One region of the Kaistia algarum genome, then DNA from elsewhere that is predicted to be linked to it. Evidence: riboswitches for the same ligand, from Rfam matches in the RefSeq annotation. Region 1 holds a riboswitch; the other holds the start of a gene.
What was found. Region 1 has a riboswitch for thiamine pyrophosphate ahead of OSH05_RS22630 (ABC transporter permease). Riboswitches for the same ligand answer to the same signal wherever they lie in the genome.
Positions count from the first base shown of each region.

Region 1 (7,115 bases):
CGGCTGCTGGACGAGGAACGCCGCGCCGGCAAGCGCATCCTGTTCGAGGGCGCGCAGGGCGCTCTCCTCGACATCGACCATGGCACCTATCCCTATGTGACCTCGTCGAACACCGTCGCCGGGCAGGCGGCGACCGGCTCCGGCGTCGGGCCGGGCGCGGTCGGCTATGTCCTCGGCATCACCAAAGCCTATACGACGCGCGTCGGCGAGGGCCCGTTCCCGACCGAGCAGATCGGCGAGGTCGGCGACTTCCTGGGGACGCGCGGACACGAGTTCGGCACGGTCACAGGGCGCAAGCGCCGCTGCGGCTGGTTCGACGCGGTCCTGGTGCGCCAGACCATCAGGACTTCCGGGATCAACGGAATTGCGCTAACGAAGCTCGATGTCCTCGACGGCCTTGAAGAAATCAAGATTTGCGTCGGATATACGCTTGAGGGTCGTAGGATCGATTATCTGCCGGCCGCGCAGGCGGCACAGGCCGCGGTGGTGCCGATCTACGAGACGCTTGAGGGATGGAAAGATTCGACGGCGGGCGCCCGAAGCTGGAACGATCTTCCAGCCCAGGCGGTCAAATATGTACGGCACGTTGAGGAATTGATCGGTGCCCCGGTTGCGCTACTTTCGACCAGTCCGGAGCGCGACGATACGATTCTGGTTCAGGACCCGTTCCAGGGCTGAAGCCGGAGCCGAAGACGGGCGCCGCGTCGCACGGATCACTTAGTAGAATGGTACGATGACCGATTACTACGCGGTACTCAAGAAGGCGATCAGCGGGCTCGAGCACGAATCGGGGGAGGTTCGACGCTCGGTCTATGACAAGGCGCGGACCGCCCTCATCGGCCAGCTCAAATCAATTCAGCCTCCGCTGACGACGTCGGAGATCTCTCGCCAGCGTCTCGAACTCGAAGAGGCGATCCGCAAGGTCGAGCGAGAAGCGGCGATCACGGCCGCTGGACCGGTGCCGGCGCGTGCCCGCGCCGCCGCAGCGGTCGTCGATGCGCGGCCTGTGGACGTCGAGCCGATCGACGAGGAGTTCGAGCCGGAGGAGCCGGCGCCGGAAGAGTACGCCGCCGAGCCGGAATATGAGGTCGAGGAGGAGCCGGCCCCGCCGCCACCTCCGCCGCCCCCACCTCGTCCGGCTCCGCGGGCCACGCCGCGCCCGATTCAGCAGCAGGCCCCCGTGCCACGGCAGGCGCCCCCGCCGCGTACGCTTCCCGACGCGAATATTCCGATCCATGTCGAGGCGATCGAGGACTCGTATGACGAGCCGGAGGCGCCGATCGAGGTGCCGGCTGCCCGTCAGTCCTGGACGCAGCCGGTCGCCCCGGCGCCAGCCAGTCGGCCGGCGCAGGCGCCTTCTGGAAAGGCGTCGCCCTTCCGTCAGGAGCCGCGGATCGAGCCATCGCAGCCGCAGGCTTCCCGAGCCGCCCCTTGGGTGCCTCAGGTTGAGCCTGCCGATGCGCCGCGCGGTCGCCAGCCGGCCCAGCGCCGCGAGCCGCCGCAATTCCAGGCCGAGCCCAATTTCGGCCCGGATCCGATTTTCGAACCCTTGGCGGATGAGTATCCGGCGGTCGATAGCAGTGCCGAATGGCAGGAGCCATTCGAGGATGCGCCGACGCTCGATCACGATTTCGCCGACGAGGCACGGGATCGCGGCCGCCGTCCTGCGCCCCGTCGCAAGCGCGAGGCAGACGACCTCGGCGGCGGTGGTTATGGTGAGAAGCCTCGCCGCTCGCGCTGGCCCGCGCTGATTCTGCTGGTGGTAATCGGCCTGATACTTGGCGGCATCGCGGCGCTCGCCTGGTCGCAGCGGACCATCGTCAAGGATGTGATCGGCGATCTGATCAGCACCAACGACTCGTCGAGCACGAAGTCGGCGCCTGCTGTGCCTGCCGCTTCGACGGATTCGTCCGCCAATTCCAAGAATGGCGACAGGCTCGGGGGCGCGGCTCCCGAAGAAGCGCCGCGCGCCGTGCGTACGGTCGACGCGGCTCCGGCCCCTGACGATGCGATGAGCGCAATGACCGCTCCGGATCAGCCGGCGGCTCCGCCAGCTGCCGATGCCCCTGCGACGGCGGCGACCGATGCGCCGCTTCCCGGTGTTGAGCCGATCGCTCCGGCTGCCGCGCCTGCGGCAGAAGACGCTTCCGGTTCGGATCAGGCGCTGGTGGCGCAGAAGGCCATCCTCTACGAGCAGCCATCCGGCGCCAACGCGACGGTGACCGCGCTCAATGGCTCTGTCGTCTGGAAATTCGACGCCAACAGCTCGAACGGACCGGAGATCCAGGCGCTGATCGACGTGCCGGATCGCAAGATGAAGGTCACGGTCAACATCCGCAAGAATACGGATTCGACCTTGCCCGCCAGTCATCTTGTCGAAGTCATTGTCGATACGTCGGCGGATTTCCCCGGCGGCGGCATCAAGGCGGTGCCTGCCTTCGTGATGAAGCCGACGGAAGAAGCGCGGGGTCAGCCGCTTGACGGGGCTCCGGCCAAGGTTGCCGACGGCTTCTTCTGGATCGCCTTCTCGAGCGACGCGGCGCCCATGGCGCAGAACATCGCCCTGCTGCGCGAGCGCAACTGGATCGATATTCCGTTGATCTACGAGAATGATCAGCGCGCCATACTAACTCTGGAGAAGGGCACGCCCGGCCAGAAGGCCTTCGAGCAGGCTTTTGCTGCCTGGGGCAACTGATCCGCGACGCGGATATTGATCCACGATCGCCGCCTCGTCCCTCCCCTGGATCGGGGAGGCATTGCGCTTGCGGGTCTGCGAGCCGATTCACTCACCGCCCATCGTCGCAATCGGCTGGCCTGCTCGCCTGCGACCAACGCAGAGATGGGATGCCATGACGTCGGCTGTGTCGCCGCAACGTCGATGCGCTTGCGCTTGCCGCCATCATCCGCCATTGTCGTCTCATTCCGAGGGGAGTTCGCAAACGCGAGCTGAGATGGCCTAGGGCCGAACCCTTCGAACCTGATCCGGTTCATGCCGGCGAAGGGACGGGAAAAGATGGCGCTGGATTCCACTCGTTCGCATCGTCGTGTCATGGCCTCCGTTTTTCAGCGGAGGAGGTGATAAGGCTCATGCTTCAACGCTTCAGGCTTGGATCGCCCGCTCTGGCGATGCTGGCCAATGCCGTGCTCGTTGCCGCAGCGATCCTGCTCATCTGGCAGGCCGCGATTGTGATTTTCGCCCCGCCGCCCTTCATGCTGCCGCCACCCTTGCGCGTCTGGCGGGCGTTGGTCAGCCGGCCGGAACTCCTGACGCGCGACGCTGTGGCGACGCTGATCGAGACGCTGGTCGGACTTGTGACGGGCGCGGTGGCTGGTGCCGGGCTGGCCCTCATCATGGCGTTTGCGCCGCTTCTGCGGCGGCTGCTGATGCCGGTGCTGGTCGTCAGCCAGGCCTTTCCGGTTTTTGCGATCGCGCCTTTGCTCGTGTTGTGGTTCGGCTTTGGTATCGGTTCGAAGATCGTCATGGCGACGATCGCGATCTTCTTTCCCGTCGCCTCCGCCTTCCATGATGGTTTGACGCGCACTGATGGCGGGCTGCTCGACCTTTCGCGCCTCTACCGGGCTCGCCATTGGCAGGAAGTCATCTTCTTCCGCATCCCGGACGCGCTGCCGGCGCTGGCCTCGGGCCTTCGCGTCGCCGCTGTCTATGCGCCGGTCGGCGCTCTGATCGGCGAATGGGTCGGGGCCTCGTCGGGCCTCGGCTACGCCATGCTGATGGCCAATGGCCGCGCCCAGACCGACGTCGTCTTCGCGGCTCTCGTGATTCTCGCGGCGATGGCGGTGCTGCTGCGCGCCGCGGTCGATGCCGCCACCCGCCATATCGCGCCCTGGGCGCCCGAAACGCTCTCCTGACCAGAAACGGATACCCGATGACACCTATTCTCCGAACCTGCCTGCTCGCCGCGGGTCTCGCGCTCACCGCAGCGCCCGCCTCGGCCGCCGACAAGCTCACCGTCCTGCTCGACTGGTTCGTCAACCCGGACCATGCGCCACTGGTGATCGCGAAGGAGGGCGGCTATTTCGAGCGGCACGGGCTCGATGTCGATATCATCGCCCCGGCCGATGCCAGCGCTCCGCCGCGCCTCGTCGCCGCCGGTCAGGCCGACATCGCCGTCACCTACCAGCCAGACCTGATGCTGCAGGTGAAGGAAGGCCTGCCGCTGACGCGCATCGGGACGCTGGTCGAAACACCGCTCAACGCCTTGATCGCGCTGAAGGACGGCCCGATCCAGAAGCTTGAGGATCTGAAGGGCAAGAAGATCGGCTATTCGGTTGCGAGCCTGCAGAACGCCTATATCGATTCGATACTCGCCTCGGCCGGCCTGACGTCGAAGGACGTCGAGATGGTCAACGTCAATTTCAACCTGTCGACGTCGCTGATGTCGGGACAGGTCGATGCGGTGATCGATGGCTATCGGAATTTCGAACTGACGCAACTCGCGATCGAGGGCAAGCCGGGCAAGGCCTGGTTTCCCGAAGAGCACGGCGTGCCGCCCTATGACGAGCTCATCTATGTGACGCGCAACGAACTGAGGACGGACCCGCGCATGGCGCGCTTCATCGCCGCCGTCGAAGAAGCGACGATTTTTCTGACGAACCATCCGGACGAGGCGCTGGCGCTGTTCCTGAAGGCGCATCCCGATCTGAATGACGAGCTCAATCGCAAGGCGTTCGCCGATACTCTGCCGCGCTTCGCCAAGCGTCCGGCAGCCTTGGATCCGGGCCGGTACGATCGGTTCGCGCTTTACCTCAAAGAGCGCGGCCTGATCGATGTGGTGCCGCCAATCGACAGCTACGCGATTGCGCCTCGCTGATACTCAGCCTTCAGGGAGGCCGGCGAGCCGCAGGCCTTCCATGTAGCGCTCCAACTGGTCGCCGCCGAGATTGTGGACGGCCAGCCGGACTTCGGCGAGCGTCATGTCGGGGCGATCGCGCCGGAGTTGGGCCACGGCACGCCGCGCGGTGTCGAGATCGCCGGCGAGAGATGCCGACGTCGCCAGGAGGCGATTGGCCCAGATCATGCCGGGACGCGAATCGAGCGCCAGCCTGGCGAGGCGGGCGGCATCGGCATAGTCGCCCAGCATGAAATGGCAGGTGGCCATGCCGGCATAGGCGTTGAAGCGGATGGGGTCGTCAGGCGAGAGCGCGATCGAGCGCTTCAGGCTTTCGAGGCCCTGGCTCGGTTCGCCGGAATAGGCCTGGATGTATCCAAGCCGTGTCCAGGCCCAGGCAAAGGTCGCATCAAGGGCCAGCGCCCGCTCGATGAACACACGGGCGCGCGCCTGGTCGACATGCAGAATCGATAGCGTGGCACCGATCATGGTGTAGACGAGCGGATCCGATTCGCTTGTCTCCGCGGCCCTCTCGGCGAGCGCCAGGGCGAGCTTGCGATCGCCCTCGATGTCACTCGACCAGAGATAGGTCACCTGTTGGCTCAAGCTCCAGGCCTTGAGCCCCAGCGCCTGACCGGAGCGCGGATCGGAGGCGAGCGCTTCGTCGAGGAGCTTCAGCGCGATGTCGTTGTCCTCGCGCCGGTGCGCCCAGAAATGGGGCATCGCCTTCAGGACCAGATCATGGGTGCGGAGCGCCTCGGTTTCCTTGCGGCGGGAACGCTCGATCTCCGCCGTGCGGATCGTGGGCTGCGCGGCCCCGGCGATTTGACTGGCGACATCGTCCTGCAGGGCAAAGACATCCGCCATGCTGCCGTCTGTGCGCCCGGACCACAGATGCGCACCACTTTCCGTATCGATGAGCTGCGCGGTGACGCGCAGCCTATCCCCGGATTTACGGACGCTGCCCTCTATGACGTAGCGTACGCCCAGATCGCGAGAGAGTGCGCGCACATCGGTCGCCCGGCCCTTGTATTGGAAGGCGGAGTTGCGGGCGATGACGCGGAGCGTCCGCACCCGCGACAGCGTGGCCGTCACTTCCTCGACGATGCCATCGGCAATTTCGCTGGCGCTGCCATCGGGCGAGAGGTCGTCGAAGGGCAGCACGACGACGAGCGGGCGCTGGTCTTCCGCCTTGGCGGCGGAAAGCCCGGGAAGAGCCAGGACGCCGGGCGTCAGCATCTGGTTCTGCGAGGGCTGGATATCGGGCAGCGTCTTGCCGGGCGGAACCCAGAACCAGGCCTCGACAGGGTAGGGGATGCTTCGCAGCATCAGGAAGCCAACAGGCTTGAAGGCCGAGGCTGGTTCGCCGAGCAATTGCCAGCGCACGGAATGGGTGATGGCGATGCCGCCTGGCGGCGCGGCGGTCTGCAGGCGCATCGCAAAACCGATGGCGGCGCCGAAGCGATCGCTATCCGAAAGGATGACGTCGGCCAGCACGATGGCCGCGCGCACGTCGATCTTGATCCTCTCGGGCTGGGCGTTGCGCTCGGCCATGGCGAGTTGGAAGCCCATGGTCCACTCGACCGCGTCCAGCACGCTGGGAAATTCGACCAGTCCTCCATCGCCCATCAGCTTGATGATGTGCGCGCCATATTTGACGAGGCTGGGACGGACAATATTGCGGAAGATGATCCGCATCTCGCGTAGCGTGCCGAGTTCGTCCCGCTGGACGAGCTCTGAATAGCCGACCATGTCCAGGGCGGCAATCACCGTCAATCGGCGACGTGGGCGCGCCATGACCGAACCTCGACTATCCGCAAGTGGAGGATGTGCCTTAGCGGCCCCGGGCCGGTATGGCAAGCAAACTCCTAACGGCTTGCCTACAGGCTCGGCGGTGCGGGTGGAAACCGCCTCGCGTCAGGCGTCGGCCGAGGCGAGATCCGCCTCGTCCTCTCTGTGCTCAAGTTCCTTGGCGCCTCGGCGGACCGCCTTTTGGACCTTCTCGAAAGCGCGCACTTCGATCTGGCGGACGCGCTCGCGGCTGACGCCGAATTCGCCCGAGAGTTCCTCCAGCGTGATCGGATCCTCGGCGAGGCGGCGCGCCTCGAAGATCCGCCGCTCGCGCTCGTTGAGGACGCCCATGGCATCCTTCAGCAGCTTGCGCCGGTTGTCCGCCTCTTCCTGATTGGCGAGCACGGTTTCCTGGTTGTCGCTGTCGTCGACGAGCCAGTCCTGCCACTCGCCGCCTTCGATATCGGCACGCAG
Region 1 covers NZ_JAPKNJ010000004.1:67,725-74,839, reverse strand. The annotation lists gene OSH05_RS22640 (adenylosuccinate synthase) at 1-678, shown strand, start outside; gene OSH05_RS22635 (hypothetical protein) at 734-2,695, shown strand; TPP riboswitch at 2,916-3,021, shown strand; gene OSH05_RS22630 (ABC transporter permease) at 3,088-3,870, shown strand; gene OSH05_RS22625 (ABC transporter substrate-binding protein) at 3,888-4,832, shown strand; gene OSH05_RS22620 (tetratricopeptide repeat protein) at 4,836-6,647, opposite strand; gene rpoH (RNA polymerase sigma factor RpoH) at 6,768-7,115, opposite strand, start outside.

Region 2 (7,115 bases), on a different contig from region 1:
TGGCCGGATGACGAGGACCGCCGGCTTCGACGAGACCTTGTATTCCTTGCCGGTCTTCGGGTCGGTGAAATCGATCTTGCCGGCCCAGCGATCCTTCAGATTGATCTGGCCCTCGACCATATTGGCCCAGACCGGCGAGGACGCATCCTCGAAGTCCGCCATGAAGACCTTGGCGCCCGAATTCAGCGCATTGACGATCATCTTGCGATCGACCGGCCCGGTGATCTCGACGCGGCGGTCGAGAAGATCAGCCGGAATCGGCGCTACTTTCCAATCACCGGACCGGACGGACGCGGTCTCGGGCAGGAAATCCGGCAGTCCGCCGGCATCGAAGAAAGCCTGGCGTTCCTTGCGGAATTCCAGCAGCGCCCGCCGGGTGCCATCGAAACGGCCGTGCAATTCGGCGACGAAGGCAAGCGCCTCGGGCGTCAGGATCTCGTCGAAGCGGGGACCGGAAGCGCCGGTGACGACAAGGCGGCTGGCATGGGCGGACAATGGATTTCTCCTCAGGCGGGCAAGGTGGAGGCATCATGTCATGCCGCCGTCTTCAACGAAACAAGCGGAAAGCTCCGAGGACCTTTTCCGCTTGGGAGAAAATGATCAGGCGCAACCGCCCTCGCCTCACCCGGCCTTGGCGGCGTCGACGACAGAGCGCAGGCGCGCCGCTTCGGCCTGCGGATCGGCGGTCCCCATGATCGCCGAGACGATCGCGATGCCGTCGCTGCCGGAGCGGATGGCGGCTTCGCCATTTTCCGCCTTCACGCCGCCAATGACGACGATCGGCAGCCGCGAGGCAGCGCGGATCGCGCCGACGCCGTCGAAGCCGATCGGCGTCGGGGCGTTCGGCTTGGTCGAGGTGAAGTAGATCGGGCCGACGCCGAGATAATCGACCGGGTCGATGTCCTCGGCCACGAGTTCGGAAACGCGCGATACCGAGAGGCCGATGATCCGGTCCGGCCCGATCAGGTCGCGAACCGTCCGCGTGCGCATGTCGCTCTGGCCGACATGGACCCCGTCGGCGTCGACGGCGAGCGCGACGTCGACACGGTCGTTGATGATAAGCGGAATGCCGCGCGGCCGGAGGATATCGATGAGCGCCGCGGCTGTATCGATCAGGTGGCGTGTCTTGTTCTCCGGATCGCGAAGCTGGACGAGCGTGACCCCGCCGTCGATGGCCTGCCGAACGGTCTCGACGACGCCGCGCGGTCCGGCGAGTCCCTCATCGGTGATCAGATAGAGCGAGAGGTCGAACGGACGGCGCATCAGATGGCCTCCCCCTCGACGACCCGGATCGTCGCGTGGCGTTCGATCGTGGCAGCATCGATGCGATGGAGCGCATCGCAGAGTTCGGCCGGGAGATGGCCGGGGCCCTTCACATGGATGGCGGCGTCGGCGCCGGCGGCGCCATAGACGGCCAGCGCGGCGACGGCAGCTTCCATCGGCGGGCGGACGGCGGCGAAGGCGGCGACGGTCGCCGAGAGCGCGCAGCCGAGCGCGGTCGAGAGCGGCATCAGCGCATCGCCGCCGGTGATCGCGACGACGAGCCTGCCATCGGTGACATAGTCCGTCTCGCCCGTGACGGCGACGACTGCGCCCGTGCTGATGGCCAGAGCTTTGGCCGCATCCAGTGCCGCATCGGAACTCGCCGTCGAATCGACACCCTTGCCACCCGCGCCCGACGCCCCGGCCAGGCTCAGGATTTCACTGGCATTACCGCGGATCACCGCTGGCTTGAGCGCAGCGAATTCGACCGCGATGCCGGTACGGTAGGGCGTGGCGCCGCAGCCGACCGGGTCGAGCACCCAAGGCTTGCCGAGTTCACGAGCGCGCGCGATGGAGCGGCGCATGCCCTCGACCCAGGGCGGCGACAAGGTGCCGATATTGACGACGAGCGAACTGGAGATCGCGACGAAATCATCCGCCTCCTCGGCCGTGTGCACCATGGCCGGCGAGGCGCCGAGCGCCAGCAGCACATTGGCCGAGATGGTCATCGCGACATAGTTGGTGATGTTCTGGACAAGCGGGCGGGCGGCGCGCACCGCCTCGAGCGCGCCATGGGCGTCCGTGACGGACAGTTTCAATTCGGAATGTTCAGTCATTTCTTCGTCCTTGGCGCTGGCGCAGGACGGAACGATGGCTTGGGCGCAAACCGCGCCTTTGGCTCAATCCCTCCGCCGGCATGATCCGGATCAGGTTCGCGGGTTAGCCCGAAGGCCTCTCAGCCAGGATCCGGAACGGATCGAGGCACCCCGATGAGACGGGCGCAAACTAGCACGAAGTTGCGGGCGCGCAAGGAGGAGGCCGTACCTGCCGGCAATTGCGCCAACGAGGGGAACCAACTCCGTGGTATTTTGTTGTTTCGCATCGGCGCGCCCAGCGCCAGGAGAGCCACCATATGCAGGATATTCCCTCGCCGGCCGGGTTCACGTCGACCCAGCAGATGCCAGACAACGCTTCGGCGGCCTTGCCACTGCGCTTGCGGCTGGGGGTTGAGCTTGACTATCAGCTCGCCGCCGACACGCCGATGATTACGATGGTGAATGTCCATCCGAGCGTGGCGTCGCGGCTCGAATATCCCGATCTGATCACCACCACGCCTGCCGTTCCGATCCACGGCTATTACGACGGATACGGCAATTGGTGCTGCCGCCTGCTGGCGCCGGCCGGCCGGTTCGAAATCCGGACCAGCACGGTGATCCGCGACAACGGCCTGCCGGATCCCTACCATCCGGAAGCAATCCAGCACCGAGTCGAAGACCTTCCTTACGACACCCTCGTCTATCTGCTGGGCAGCCGCTATTGCGAAACAGACCGCCTGGCTGATGAGGGCTGGCGCCTGTTTGGGCACACGCAGCCCGGCTGGGGCCGGGTGCAGGCCGTTTGCGACTTCGTGCACAATCACATCCGCTTCGGCTATGAGAACGCGCGCAACACGCGGACGGCTGCCGAAGCTTATGCGGAAGGCGTGGGCGTATGCCGAGACTTCGCGCATCTGGCCGTCGCCTTCTGCCGGACGCTCAACATTCCGACGCGCTATTGCACCGGCTATATCTCGGATGTCGGCGAGCCACCGCCCTATGCGGCGATGGACCTCGCCGCCTGGATCGAGGTCTATCTGTCGGGCCAGTGGCACGTGTTCGATCCGCGCAACAACAAGCGGCGCTATGGACGTATCCCGATCGCCTATGGCCGCGACGCGGCCGATGTGCCGATCACGCACACCTTCGGCCCGAACATCCTCTCGCGCTTCGCCGTGATCACGGAAGAAGCGTAGGAAACGGACCGATTTTCTCCCCAAGCCGATAGATCACGCGGCAAATGGCCGGAGCTTGGTCCGCCACGCGGCCGGGCTAAGCCCGGTCACGCGGCGGAACTCCCGATTGAAGTTCGACTTGGTCTGAAACCCCGCCTCCAGCATCGCGGCGGTCACTGTCACGTCGGTGTCGCGCAGCAGACGGCACGCCTCCTCGATGCGGTAGCCGTTGACATATTGCGACACGTTCATGCCGGCGAGGCGATTGACGGCGGCGGAAATCCGCCGGGCCGGCATGCCGGCCCGCCGGGCGAGGCGCGACAGATTGAGGTTCTCGTCGCAGTAGAGCCTCTCCTGCTTCATCAGCGCCTCCACGCTGGCCAGCACCTCGCGGTCGTCGTTAGCGTCCGGCTCGAGCGCGGCTGGCTCGATCTCGGGCGTCCCGTCCGGCGCAGCTTGGCTGCTGCCGGCGATCCAGGCCGTCAGGCCGATCATGAGCAGCCCGAGGAAATTGGCATTGCCGACGATGGCGCCGACATTGGCGCCGTGCATCTGCTCGAAGTTCAGAAACACCGCGAGATCGAACAATGCCGAAAGGCAGAGTGCCGCGGCGGCGACGTAGAGCGCCCGATGAACCGGCGTGACGCCCTCGAAACGCGCTTCGCCGAGCCCGTCGGGCCCAGAACGCCCGAGCCGCAACAAGGCGACCGCATAGAAGACGAACAACAGGACGAGCGCGATGTCGATCAGTTGCGGCAGCGTCAAGAACAGGACGACGACAAGCAAAGGCGGTAGCGTGGCGGCCAGTAGGTCACGGCGATGCGCCGGAGGGTCCGGGCGGATCAAACGGTGAAAGCTCGCATAGACGAGCGGTGGCAGAGAGGCCGCCAGCACCGGCAAGGCGAAGCGTAGCGCCGAGAAGCCATACCCCCACCTCAGCCCGATCAGCACGGATTGCAGCGCGCAGAGCCCGATCAGCAGCAGGAACGGCCGACCGGCACCCGCCCCCTCCCCGAAGCGCAGCAGGGCCAGAAACAGGATCGCGAGCAGCAGCGCGACCACGAAGGGCAAAGGCACGAAGAGCAAGCGGGGCACCCGGCGAAAAGCGGCTCCAACGACGAAACGTGACCTAAATCACGATTGCGGACGACCTCAAACAGGTTCGAGGACGCGGCGGGCGGATCGGAGGTGGCAGGCCGGCACCGTTGCCATGCTTCGCCAATCCGGAGTTTCCATGAAGCCCCTCGCCCTTCTATTCACATTGGTCGCCCTCGCGACGACCGCCCAACCCGTCCTCGCCGCCGATGTCGTCGGCGTCAAGACCCTCGCGGTCCCCTCGCCTGCCCGCGGCCGTGATCTCGCTGTCACCATCTGGTATCCGGCGACGCCCGGCGGAGCTGAAATCCGCGTCGGCGAAAGCAAGCTCTTCCGGGGCGCCCCCGCCTTCGCCGATGCGCCGCTCGCGCGCGGCCATTTTCCGCTGATCCTCGTTTCGCACGGCTCCGGCGCGCGGATCGAAAATCTCGGCTGGATCGCGAACCGCCTGGTCGCCGCCGGCTTCATCGTCGCCGGGCCCAACCACCCCGGCACGACCAGCGGCGACTCGACCCCGATCGATACGCCGAATGTGTGGGAGCGCACGGCAGATCTCTCGACGCTGCTCACGGCGTTGACGGAGAACCCTGATTGGCGCGACGCGCTCGCCGAGCGGCGGGTCGGTGTGCTCGGCTTCTCGCTCGGCGGCACGACAGCGATGGAGCTCGCAGGCGCGACGATCGATCGCGAGGCCTATGCGCGCTATTGCGACACCTATCCCGCGATGATGGACTGCATCTGGTTCGCTGGCGGCAAGGGCTATGTCGATGGGAAGGAGGTTCCCAGCCAGAAGGTCGATCTGCGCCAGATGGACAAGAGCCGGTTCGAGCACTCCAACCGCGATCCGCGCATCGCCTCGGCGGTGCTGGTCGATCCCGGCATGGCGAAGGCGTTCCAGCCGGCGAGCCTTGAGGCCATCGCGATCCCGATGCACTTCATCAATCTCGGCGGTCCCGAAACCGTCCCTCCCGGCGTGATCGCCGACGATCTCGCGCGCCTGACGCCGAAGGGCGACTATGCTCAGGTTCAGGGCGCCGTGCACTTCACCTTCCTCGCCGAATGCCAGGTGGGAGGAAAGGCGCTGCTGGTCGAGATCGGCGAGGCTGACCAGCTTTGCGACGACGGCGGCACACGGCCGCGCGCTGACATGCATGCCGAGCTCGGCGACAGGATCGCCGCCGATTTTGCCCATGATCTGAAACCGGCACCATAGGGCGCGACGCGGTGGACGCGCCGATGACGCCCAGCTTCGGCGCGACCATCCTCTCGCACTTCGCCGTCGTCACGGCGCCGGCGAAAGTCTCACAGCGAGCCGCTGGATCGTGTTCCAGTTGCGCGCCGTGCCGATTCCAAGCTTCTTCGATGAGATCGCGGAGAGCAGGCGCGAGGCGCTCGGCCGCGCGGGAAAAGCGGCCCAGATGTCACCCCCGATGACGGCAACGCGTTCACCCTCGTCCAATAGGCTGCGCAGCCGGGTTTCCGCGTCAGATGGGACGCCGCTTCGCATGATGCGCGTGATCACGCGGCTGCCGTCTTCCGCCGACTGAGCCGGGAACGGATTGGCAGCGACGAGTGCCTTGAAGGCGGCAGCGTCGCGAACGATGATGTCGACGGGCTTGCCGAATTTACGCTGAAAGGTCGATTCCAGCGCGGCTTCCACGGCCGGAACCGCAAGATCGCCGGCATCGAATACCAGATTGCCGGTGGCGAGCAGGGTCTCGACATTCTGGAGCCCAGCCGCCTCGGCGGCCGCCTTCAGGTCTGTCATGACGACCCGCCGCGTCGGCGTCAGAACGATGCTGTAGAGAAGCGCGACGTGAGAGGGCATGAAATTCCCGAGCGCGGCGATCAGCGCAACATATTGTGGCGCACCGGTCGCCGCGAAAGGTTGGACGCCGCCTATTTCGAGCGCTTCAACTGCCAGCAGGACACGACCTTGCTGGTCAGGTTGGAGTGCCAGTAGCACATGTCGATCGTGTCGGTATCGCGCAAGGTGAACTGATACTGGCCGTCGTCGTCGATCATGATGCCGGACTTGCCGTCCGGGTTGATGGCGCCGATCAGGGTCTCGCCAAACTTGCCAGCGCCCGACGTGCCGACGAAGCGGTTATCTTCCTGCTTCGTGATCGAATAGGTGAATTCGATCAGATTGGGAGGAAGGTTCGGACCGTTGGATTCGGCGACGCGGTAAGGATTGGAGCCGATGATGACGGCCCGCGTGCTGCCTTTCCACGTTCCGACCATGTTCGGAATCTCCTGCGCGATGGCAGTTCCAGCGAACAAGGCAGCCAGAGCGAGCCCCGCCGCGACGGTACCAAACCTCGACATGATATTTCCCCGGATGAAAGGATTGCGGCTTGGCGCCTTCTAGTGCCGCTGACTTCAGATTGTATGCAATCTCGCACGAACCTCGTCAATCGCCGTTGGCTGGACCCGGCCCTTGGCGCGCGCTCCGGGATGAACCCGAGGCCTCGAAGGAACCGAGGCTGATGGCGCCGCGCCGACGCCGATGAAGTACGCCCCGTGGTTCCAATGCGGCGGAATGGTCCGTTTCCAGGGATCAGCTGACCTGCTATGGCTCTCCGGCGAGGAGACTATCGTGCGACATCGCAGGTCGAGGGGCTGGTCGGTCGAAGTGGCGCTTACCGTAGCGCTGTTTCTCGTCGTCCAGGCTTTCTTCAGCGGCCTCTCGATCGGCGCCCGCGCCGACACGCTCGGTTCCGCTGGCGAGGTCCTCTGCCTCGGCAGCCGCTCCCTATCGGCGGAG
Region 2 covers NZ_JAPKNJ010000001.1:591,690-598,804, forward strand. The annotation lists gene aceB (malate synthase A) at 1-495, opposite strand, end outside; gene thiE (thiamine phosphate synthase) at 622-1,263, opposite strand; gene thiM (hydroxyethylthiazole kinase) at 1,263-2,099, opposite strand; TPP riboswitch at 2,150-2,262, opposite strand; gene OSH05_RS03060 (transglutaminase-like domain-containing protein) at 2,471-3,274, shown strand; gene OSH05_RS03065 (helix-turn-helix domain-containing protein) at 3,308-4,348, opposite strand; gene OSH05_RS03070 (alpha/beta hydrolase family protein) at 4,488-5,561, shown strand; gene OSH05_RS03075 (DUF1697 domain-containing protein) at 5,631-6,176, opposite strand; gene OSH05_RS03080 (hypothetical protein) at 6,248-6,676, opposite strand; gene OSH05_RS03085 (hypothetical protein) at 6,948-7,115, shown strand, end outside.
Region 2: another riboswitch for thiamine pyrophosphate. It lies ahead of thiM (hydroxyethylthiazole kinase); the one in region 1 lies ahead of OSH05_RS22630 (ABC transporter permease).